3 regions of the Staphylococcus sp. MZ3 genome follow, and region 3 is predicted to be linked to each of the others. Evidence: riboswitches for the same ligand, from Rfam matches in the RefSeq annotation. Region 3 holds a riboswitch; each other region holds the start of a gene.
What was found. A riboswitch is a leader RNA that binds a small molecule or an ion and turns the genes downstream of it on or off. The one in region 3 is predicted to bind S-adenosylmethionine.
Positions count from the first base shown of each region.

Region 1 (3,288 bases), 1.3 Mb from region 3:
CGGTGAAATACCAGCTACACCAGCCGCTGAAATGACTTGCGGGCTATATGGTAATAAACCTTGGAAGCAGCCTCCAAATATATCAAGAATACTTGCTGATTTCCTTGAATCTACATCATATTCATCTGCAATATTTTTAGCTAAAGGACCTGACATAATAATAGAGATGGTGTTGTTTGCCGTGGCAATATCTGCGACACTTACCAAACTCGCAATTCCTAATTCTGCGCCACGCTTTGATTTCACTTTAGAGCGAACAAATTGCAACAACCATTCAATACCACCATTGTGTTGAATAATACCGACTAAACCACCAATTAGCAACGCAATCATAGCAATATCTTCCATGCTTATAATACCTTTGGACACTGCATCTAGTAGCCCCATCCAACCGAATGAACCATCTATGAGACCAATGATTCCGGCTAATAATGTTCCGCCAATCAATACGATAATGACATTTACACCTAATAATGCTAATACCAATACTAAAATATACGGTACAACTTTAATTAGATTATAATCATAGCTTTTAGCATGATTTAAAGAAATGCCATTCGTTAAGAAATACAGAATAATAATCGTTAAAATAGCACCTGGCAATACAATTTTAAAGTTTACTCTGAATTTATCTTTCATTTTCGTATGTTGTGTTCTAACCGCAGCAATTGTTGTATCTGAAATCATTGATAGATTATCGCCGAACATTGCACCTCCAACAACTGTAGCCATTGCTAGCGCAGTTGGTACATCTGTCGCTTGTGCAAATCCGTAACCAACAGGTGCTATTGCAGCAACAGTCCCTACTGACGTCCCCATAGATATAGAAACAAACATACAAATCACAAACAATCCTACAATAATTAAATTTTCTGGGATTAATGATAGTCCTAAATTAACTGTCGACTTTACGCCACCCATTTTTTCAGCTGTATTTGAAAATGCACCTGCTAAAATAAAAATCAACATCATTAAAATAATGTTTGAATGGCCTGCACCTTTCGTGAAGACCTCAACTTTTTTAGCAAATGATTCTTTTCGATTCATTAATAACGCCACAATTACCGTTATCGTAATTGCAACATTTAATGGCATTGAAGTAAAATCACCTGTGATAATACCTACGCCTAAAAACAACGCCACAAATAATAACAAGGGGAATAATGCCCAAGCATTGCTCTTTTTATGTACTTCCATCCTTTTTACCTGCTTTCCAATTAAAAATACCTCTTTCTCACAAACGATGAAGAAAGAGGTTTTCATGTGCTTTACCTGCTTATCTTCAAACCATTACGGTTACTGGAATTGGCACATTCGAGATGTTGCCGAGGCTTCATAGGGCCAGTCCCTCCACCTCTCTAGATAAGTGATGCTTATTTACGTTTACGTTACAAGATAATCCTTAGTACGTCAATCATAAATTAATCAGGAGTCGTATAATATTTTTCATAAACAATCATTGCTACTGTAATAATAATCAAAACAATAATGCTAATAACAAGTAAAAGCCACCATTTAAGCATTAATGCAATAAAAATGAACACGATAGACACACTTACTAATATTAATGATATGACTTTAAATTGCTGAACACGTTGCTTGGAGATGACTTTCAACTGTTTGTTTGATAGACGCGTATTTTTTATACTGATTCCCAGTATATTTTCTAATATTTGAACCAATACGATAATTATTGCAAATATAATAATTGGTAAAACATCATAGCTCCCTATAGTTAATGTATAAATTACAAATCCAATGTAAAGTAACCCTGAGACAAAGGATAAAAAGTATGCGACGTATTTGTTAAACTTAATGATATGCTTTTTAACGTTTTGATGTGTAAACCATACATTCGAAACGATCGCAACTGCTACAAATAATGTGAATACTATATATAATGGTAATTTTTGTTCAGGAAAAACAGTCGCTATTCCAAAAGCTAATGCTAAAATCAAAAATAATATAGCTCTAGATACTATTAATGCCATAATAACAACCCCTTTGTTTAATATCGAGTTTGCAAATTTACGTTTATCAGCGTTTCTATGATCAGTACTTCTACGGGTAGCGTTTCTATGTAATTTACATCATCTTAACATATAAATACTTCGCTATTTAATTGAAAACATATCCTATTATTCTTTGTCCGTTCTGACGTTTAATATCTAGCCTTAGGCATTTCACTTGTTAATGAATTTAACTTTCTTCCACTAACCGTCCCTAAACCCAATCCCGCAACATTTTTTAATTTTTTCGTTGTTGTCCTGACATCCTCATTAAGAAAGTTTATTCTGCTTAAACCTTATAATCCACACCCTGAGCAAACGCTCCTTATGACAGAGTATTAAAATAAGCCGATAAAGATACACACCTTTACCGACTATTTAAAATACACTTCACCAATTCATTTTAATTTAATGGATTGAAGTAACTAAATTAATATTATGTTGTTCAATTAAAAGCTTCATACAACCCTAATCTATTTGCACTCCACCGCTAACACCGAACACTTGTCCAGTTGTATAACTTGATTCTTCTGACGCTAATAGCACATAAGTTCCACATAACTCAACAGGTTGACCTGCACGACCTAAAGGTGTTTTTTGACCAAATGTTGGGATTTTACTTTGAGGTTGTCCACCAGAAATTTGTAATGGTGACCAGAATGGACCAGGCGCTACACAGTTCACTCTAATTCCTTTTGGTCCTAATTCTTCTGAAAAACTTTTAGTTAATGAAATAATTGCTGCTTTTGAAGCGGCATAATCATGAAGAATAGGACTAGGATTATAACCTTGTACAGATGATGTCGTTGTAATTGACGCACCCGGTTTTAAATATTCCAATGCTTTTTGAACTGTCCAAAATAGCGGATAGACATTCGTTTCAAATGTTTCTGTAAATGCCTCAGTTGTAAATCCATGAATATCATCATGATACTGTTGATGTCCAGCAACTAAAGTAACATTATCTAAGCCACCTAATTGTTGATATGCTTGTTCAACAAGGTCATAGTTGAACTGCTCATCTCTTATATCACCAGGAATTAACACTGCCTTTTGACCACTTTCTTCAATCACTTGGCGTACTTCTTGTGCATCTTGTTCTTCACTCGGAAGATAGTTAATCGCTACATCTGCACCTTCTTTAGCATACGCAATTGCTGCTGCACGCCCTATTGCTGAGTCACCACCTGTAACTAACATTTTATAGCCTTGTAAGCGTTGATGACCTTGGTAAGACGTTTCGCCACAATCAGGTGCTGGCGTCATTTCAGATTGTATA
Region 1 is NZ_CP076026.1:2,364,209-2,367,496, forward strand. It holds gene KI230_RS11690 (Na+/H+ antiporter NhaC family protein) at 1-1,197, opposite strand, end outside; SAM riboswitch class I at 1,274-1,369, opposite strand; gene KI230_RS11695 (hypothetical protein) at 1,422-1,991, opposite strand; gene KI230_RS11700 (SDR family oxidoreductase) at 2,478-3,288, opposite strand, start outside.
Region 1: it holds a riboswitch for S-adenosylmethionine, as region 3 does, so the genes downstream of both, KI230_RS11690 (Na+/H+ antiporter NhaC family protein) here and KI230_RS04050 (methionine ABC transporter ATP-binding protein) in region 3, are expected to answer to the same signal.

Region 2 (3,288 bases), 1.0 Mb from region 3:
AATTTACAAAAGATAATGAACGTTTGTCATCATTTTGATCCATCACAATAGTTTGTGGTCTAGATTTATCTAAATCCAATGTATCAAATACTTGTTCCATTGGTGGTAAATCTTTAAATTGACCGCCACTAATACCATTATAAACATGACCTTTTAACAATTGAGAATCAATAATATAAAGACCAGTTCTTGTTAATACTAAATGACTAATTCGTTCAATATTATTAAAGCCATCCTTTGGTAAAAAGATATTTGCCATAATGTGCATATCTTCTGGTCGAATTCGTTTTTCTTTAACTAATCTTTCACGAATACCAATTAATCTCATGTCCGTTACATATTCACTATGATTTTTCGAGAACAATTTTAATGCGTCAATCTCACGATCTTTTGTACTAACCATGTGATTATAATCTTCTTGTTGTTTTGTAATTGTCTTTTTATTTTGAATACGCTCTTTCTCTAAAGCTTCTTCATGAGACTTTTTAATGTTTTGTTCTTGTTGTTCATACTTTTCTTCTGTTTGTCGCTTAACTTTTTTCTTACTACCTAAGGCAACTAAGAAAAGGACAAAAAAGATTAATGCAATGACTACTGCAATAATGAGTCCAATGACTACCGGTGAAGATAAATCCATCACAACAACGCTCCTTTTTAATATATGAATAACTTTAATTATAATAGAAAAGCTAAAGATTTTCGATACATATTATCATTTATATATCGAAAATCTTTTATTTAGCTATATTCAATTCATCTTATTATTTTACTGCGTCTTTTAATTCTTCCACTTTGTCTAATTTTTCCCATGGGAATAAGACATCTGTACGTCCAAAATGACCATAAGCAGCAGTTTGTTTGTAAATTGGTTGTTTCAAATCAAGCATTTTAATAATACCAGCAGGTCTTAGGTCAAAGTGTTTTCTAACTGCTTCAACAAGTTGCCCTTCAGAAACTTTACCTGTTCCAAATGTATCAATTGCAATTGACACTGGTTCTGCAACACCAATCGCATATGCCAATTGTACTTCACATTGATCTGCTAAACCTGCTGCAACAATATTTTTAGCCACATAACGTGCAGCGTATGCAGCTGAACGGTCTACTTTTGTAGGATCCTTACCACTGAAGCATCCGCCACCATGACGTGCATAGCCACCGTACGTATCAACAATGATTTTACGTCCTGTTAATCCTGCATCACCTTGAGGTCCACCGATTACAAAGCGTCCTGTAGGATTGATGTAGAATTTAGTTTGTTCATTAATCAAGTTTTCTGGAACAGTTGGATAAATGACATGTGCTTTAATGTCTTCTTGAATTTGTTCAAGTGTCACATCCTCAGCATGTTGTGTTGATACGACAATCGTATCAATACGTACTGGGTTATCATTTTCATCATATTCAACAGTGACCTGAACTTTACCGTCTGGTCGTAAATAATTTAACGTACCATCTTTACGCACATCTGATAAACGTTTTGCCAATTGATGTGATAAATAAATTGCTAGAGGCATATACGTCTCTGTTTCATTCGTTGCGTAACCAAACATTAAACCTTGGTCACCTGCACCTGTTGCTTCAATTTCTTCTTCGCTATCTTTATCACGATACTCTAATGCTTTATCCACGCCTTGTGCAATGTCAGGTGATTGTTCATCAATCGCAGTTAAAATTGCCATTGTTTCATAATCATAACCATATTTTGCTCTTGTGTATCCAATTTCTTTAATTGTTTCTCTAACAACTTTCGGAATATCAACATATGTTGTTGTAGAAATTTCGCCGGCGATCAATGCCATACCTGTTGTAACAGTTGTTTCACAAGCTACACGTGCATTTGGGTCGTCTTTTAAAATAGCATCTAATATTGCATCTGACACTTGGTCAGCGATTTTATCTGGGTGTCCTTCTGTAACAGACTCTGAAGTAAATAATCGTTTGTTATTTAACATAGTTTGCTCCTTTAAATTTATATTACGAAAATTCTCTCTCTGTGAGCTAAATAAAAAAGACCTTCTAACTATTAATATAGAGAGAAGGCCTAATACGTCCATTCGCTCTTATCGTTCAGACCTATTTGTCTGCAAACGGTTTGGCACCTTTCTTTTATAAAAAAAGAGGTTGCTGGGTTTCATTGGGTCCATGTCCCTCCACCACTCAGGATAAGAGAATCCGTTAAAAATAATAGTACCTAATTAATGAATTAATGTCAATTTTTCACAAATAAATTTACAGTAAAATATTGTAGATTAATTATGTTAATGTGTTATACTAATTAAATGTAAAGGCTTACATTTAAATTATCGCTTTGGAGGGATTTAGGATGTCAGTAGACACATACACTGAAACAACTAAAATTGACAAATTACTGAAAAAACCAACGTCACATTTTCAACTTTCGACGACACAACTTTATAATAAAATCTTAGACAATAACGAAGGGGTATTAACAGAACTTGGTGCTGTTAATGCAAGTACTGGAAAATATACTGGTCGTTCGCCTAAAGACAAATTTTTTGTCTCTGAACCTTCATATAGAGATAACATTGATTGGGGAGAAATTAATCAACCTATCGATGAAGAAACTTTCTTGAAGTTATACCATAAAGTACTAGACTATTTAGATAAAAAAGATGAACTATACGTATTTAAAGGCTACGCTGGTAGCGATAAAGATACAATGTTAAAACTTACAGTCATCAATGAATTAGCATGGCATAATTTATTTGCTAAAAATATGTTTATTAGACCTGAATCAAAAGAAGAAGCTACAAAGATTAAACCTAACTTCACTATCGTTTCTGCACCACATTTTAAAGCAGATCCAGAAGTTGATGGTACTAAATCTGAAACCTTTGTCATTATTTCATTTAAACACAAAGTCATTTTAATCGGCGGTACTGAATACGCTGGTGAAATGAAAAAAGGTATCTTCTCTGTAATGAATTATCTCTTACCGATGCAAGATATTATGAGCATGCATTGCTCAGCAAACGTTGGTGAAAAAGGCGATGTTGCATTATTCTTTGGTCTATCTGGCACTGGTAAAACAACCTTATCGGCTGACCCACACCGTAAACTAATCGGTGATGATGAACACGGCTGGAATAAAAACGGGGTCTTTAATATCGAAGGTGGCTGCTATGCAAAAGCAATTAATCTTTCCAAAGAAAAAGAACCACAGATTTTTGACGCAATCAAATATGGTGCAATTTTAGAGAACACTGTAGTTGCAGAAGATGGTTCAGTGGACTTTGAAGACAATCGTTATACAGAAAACACGCG
Region 2 is NZ_CP076026.1:1,879,714-1,883,001, forward strand. It holds gene KI230_RS09005 (nuclease-related domain-containing protein) at 1-637, opposite strand, end outside; gene metK (methionine adenosyltransferase) at 762-1,955, opposite strand; SAM riboswitch class I at 2,061-2,172, opposite strand; gene pckA (phosphoenolpyruvate carboxykinase (ATP)) at 2,327-3,288, shown strand, end outside.
Region 2: it holds a riboswitch for S-adenosylmethionine, as region 3 does, so the genes downstream of both, metK (methionine adenosyltransferase) here and KI230_RS04050 (methionine ABC transporter ATP-binding protein) in region 3, are expected to answer to the same signal.

Region 3 (3,288 bases):
CTAAACCACCGGCACCAATTACACCTGCAACTGCTGTTGAACCAACTAAAGCGATTGCTGTAACTGTAATGCCAGACACTAGCGCTGGCATGGCTTCAGGTAAGAGGACTTTACGAATTACTGTCCAAGTATTGGCGCCCATTGACCAGGCCGCTTCGATGACACCTTTATCAATTTCTTTAAAAGCAATTTCTACGAGCCTTGCATAAAACGGCGCTGCGCCAATGATCAAGGCTGGTAACGCACCTGTCGGACCACTTATCGTTCCAAGTATCAAACTTGTAAATGGAATTAATAATAAAATTAAAATAATAAATGGTATCGCTCTAAATAAGTTAACAATGAAAGAAACGATAGAATAAAATAACCTTGCACCGATAGACTTACCTTTAGCAGACAAGAATAATAACACACCTAAAATAAGACCAAGTATAAATGCAAATATAGTTGAGACGACTGTCATGTATAGTGTTTCGACTATTGCAGTCCAAACTTCTGGCCACTGAATATTAGGCATTGTAATCATTTCATTTATAATTTCACTAAATGATTTACCCATGTCTTAACACCTCCATTTTAACTTGTCGCTCAATTAACTCTTTTTCGAATTTTCCGAAATCTACACTTGAAATATATGGAATATGCAGAACTAAAAAGCCGACTGTTCCATTTTTTGTATTTTTAATATTTGCTTCTAAAATATTAATTTTAATATCATAGGCAGTAGATAGACTCGATACAATAGGCTCGGTTGTTGTTGAACCAGCGAAAACTAATCTAACGATATAAGCATCTTTTTCTAATGGCTCTAATTCTGTTAAAGATGTTTCGAAATCATCATTTAAATCTTCTTTCACAAATCGTTTTGTCACAGTGTGTTGCGGATTTTCAAAAAACTGTGTCACCGGTCCACGTTCTATCACTTTACCACTTTCCATAACTGCAACTTCATCACAAATACGACGAATGACATGCATTTCATGCGTAATTAGTACAATTGTTAAATTTTGTTGTTCTCTAATTTTTAGTAGTAGATCTAAAATTTCATCTGTTGTTTGCGGATCAAGTGCACTTGTTGCCTCATCACAAAGCAAGACCGTTGGATCATTAGCTAACGCTCGTGCAATCCCAACACGTTGCTTTTGTCCACCTGATAACTCTGATGGATAAGCCTTTTCTCTACCTTTTAAACCGACGAGTTCGACAAGTTCTAATGCTTTTTGCTTAGCTCTCCTTCTAGGGACACCTGCAATTTCAAGCGGAAACATAATATTTTTTAACACAGTCCTTGACCATAACAAATTAAAATGTTGGAAGATCATACTTACTTTTTGTCTTTTTGCTCTTAATCCATTTTTGGACAATTGACCTATATGGTCCCCATCTATAATAACTTCGCCTGATGTAGGCGCTTCTAAATGATTAAACATTCGAATCAAAGTACTTTTTCCTGCTCCAGAAAAACCAATGACGCCATAAATCGATCCTGCTCGAATCGATAAATTAACGTGATCTACAGCAAGGACTTCTTTATTTTTAGTCCGATATTCTTTAACAACTTCTTTTAATTCAATCACGTTGATTCCTCCCTGTGTTGCTTAATAAAATAAAAAATGCTTTCTCAATATCGATAGAAAAATTGAGAAAGCAATAGTAGTATTGTTTCTCTCATCTTCAAAAGTTAAAACTTTATGTGAATTGGCACCATTTCTATATAAGACGGTTGCCGGGCTTCGTAGGGCACATCCCTCCACCACTCTCGATAAGAGTTTACGCATCATTTAATTTGTATTAATCCTAACACCTTAGTAAAATTTCGTCAATAACTATTTTAAATTTTCTAACAAATCAGTCACCGATTTAAATGCATAAATTCGTTTTACTTCTTTATCTTTATTCATCAACAATAAAATCGGCGTAGACATGATTTGCATATCTTTACAAAACTGAGGATAAAAGTTTAAATCTATTTTCAATAATGGTAACTGCAATATTTCATTAGCAATGTCTAACATTCTTTCTGAAACCTTACAAGTACCACACGTTGGTGTATAACCAAAGATTAAATGTTTGTCTTCCTCATAAAATGTAGTTACATCTTTGATGTCTAATGAATTATTCATTTACTAAAACTAACCTTTCATTATTTATATTCGGTAAAAGAGGTGTTTCTTTCTTACAAGTAAAGCCATGTTTTGAAAGTACATGCGCCAAATATTGTTTGGGGCAATTCGCAACTTGACAGTAAGTTTTATCAATAAATATATGTTCACTTTCACTCAAATAACGTTTAAACCAATTTCTAATTCGATCTCCTTCGTCATCAGAATCGGCTAATACAAAAACTTGTTTATCATACAGTGATTCTATCATATCATCAAGCTTATCTATACTCATTGTTCCATGAGTACAAATAATATTGACTGGTTCTGCAATAACCTGTTGCACCCTTTTTTTATCAGATTTTCCTTCAACAATTATCACTTTATTTACAATAGCCATCATCATCACCCTTTAAAATCAATAAACATCTGTCACTGTATCATTTCACAAAATTGGTATGAATAAAACATAAATCACAAAAAATTTAAACTAGCTTAATATAATAATTACAAACTCAATGTTTGACTAGCTGTAACATTTAACATAAGCAGACAAAGGCTAAGTCAAAAATCAACATCCTAAAATCTACAATGTTATATTACCAATAGTTAACCAAAAGAAAATACACCTATAACAAACTTTTCAATCATAGCGGGGCCCCAACACAGAGAAATTGGACTTCCAATTTCTACAGACAATGCAAGTTGGGGTGGGACGACGAAATAAATTTTGCGAAAATATCATTTCTGTCCCACTCCCTAGATTGATCTATAGATACTACACTTGTTAAAGTAATATATTTTTATGATTCTCTTAGCTGCAATCCCATGAATACATGTAATCATCAAACTTCATAGCCTCAAGGTCAGTAGATTTTACTAAGATATTGGCAATACCTAAATCACCCCATATAATCGAAGAATTACCATCTCTTGTAGAATCAATTTGCAGTAAGACTCTATCATACATTTTCAGTTCTTGATCGTTCGTTCTTGGATCTATTTGGTCAAAATATGGATAACCACCAAGTTGATTAAATGGTTCCTTAGCAGTAAATGTGTTACACACAGGTTCCATCAATTCATCATAACCACCAAACATTGATTTTAGCGCGAAGGATGGATTGACTTTATTCCACAATGCAAGCACGTCCTCATCGTACTTATAATCAGTACATGTAATAGT
Region 3 is NZ_CP076026.1:855,315-858,602, reverse strand. It holds gene KI230_RS04055 (methionine ABC transporter permease) at 1-559, opposite strand, end outside; gene KI230_RS04050 (methionine ABC transporter ATP-binding protein) at 552-1,577, opposite strand; SAM riboswitch class I at 1,666-1,769, opposite strand; gene KI230_RS04045 (thioredoxin family protein) at 1,827-2,123, opposite strand; gene KI230_RS04040 (toprim domain-containing protein) at 2,116-2,502, opposite strand; gene KI230_RS04035 (YwqG family protein) at 2,917-3,288, opposite strand, start outside.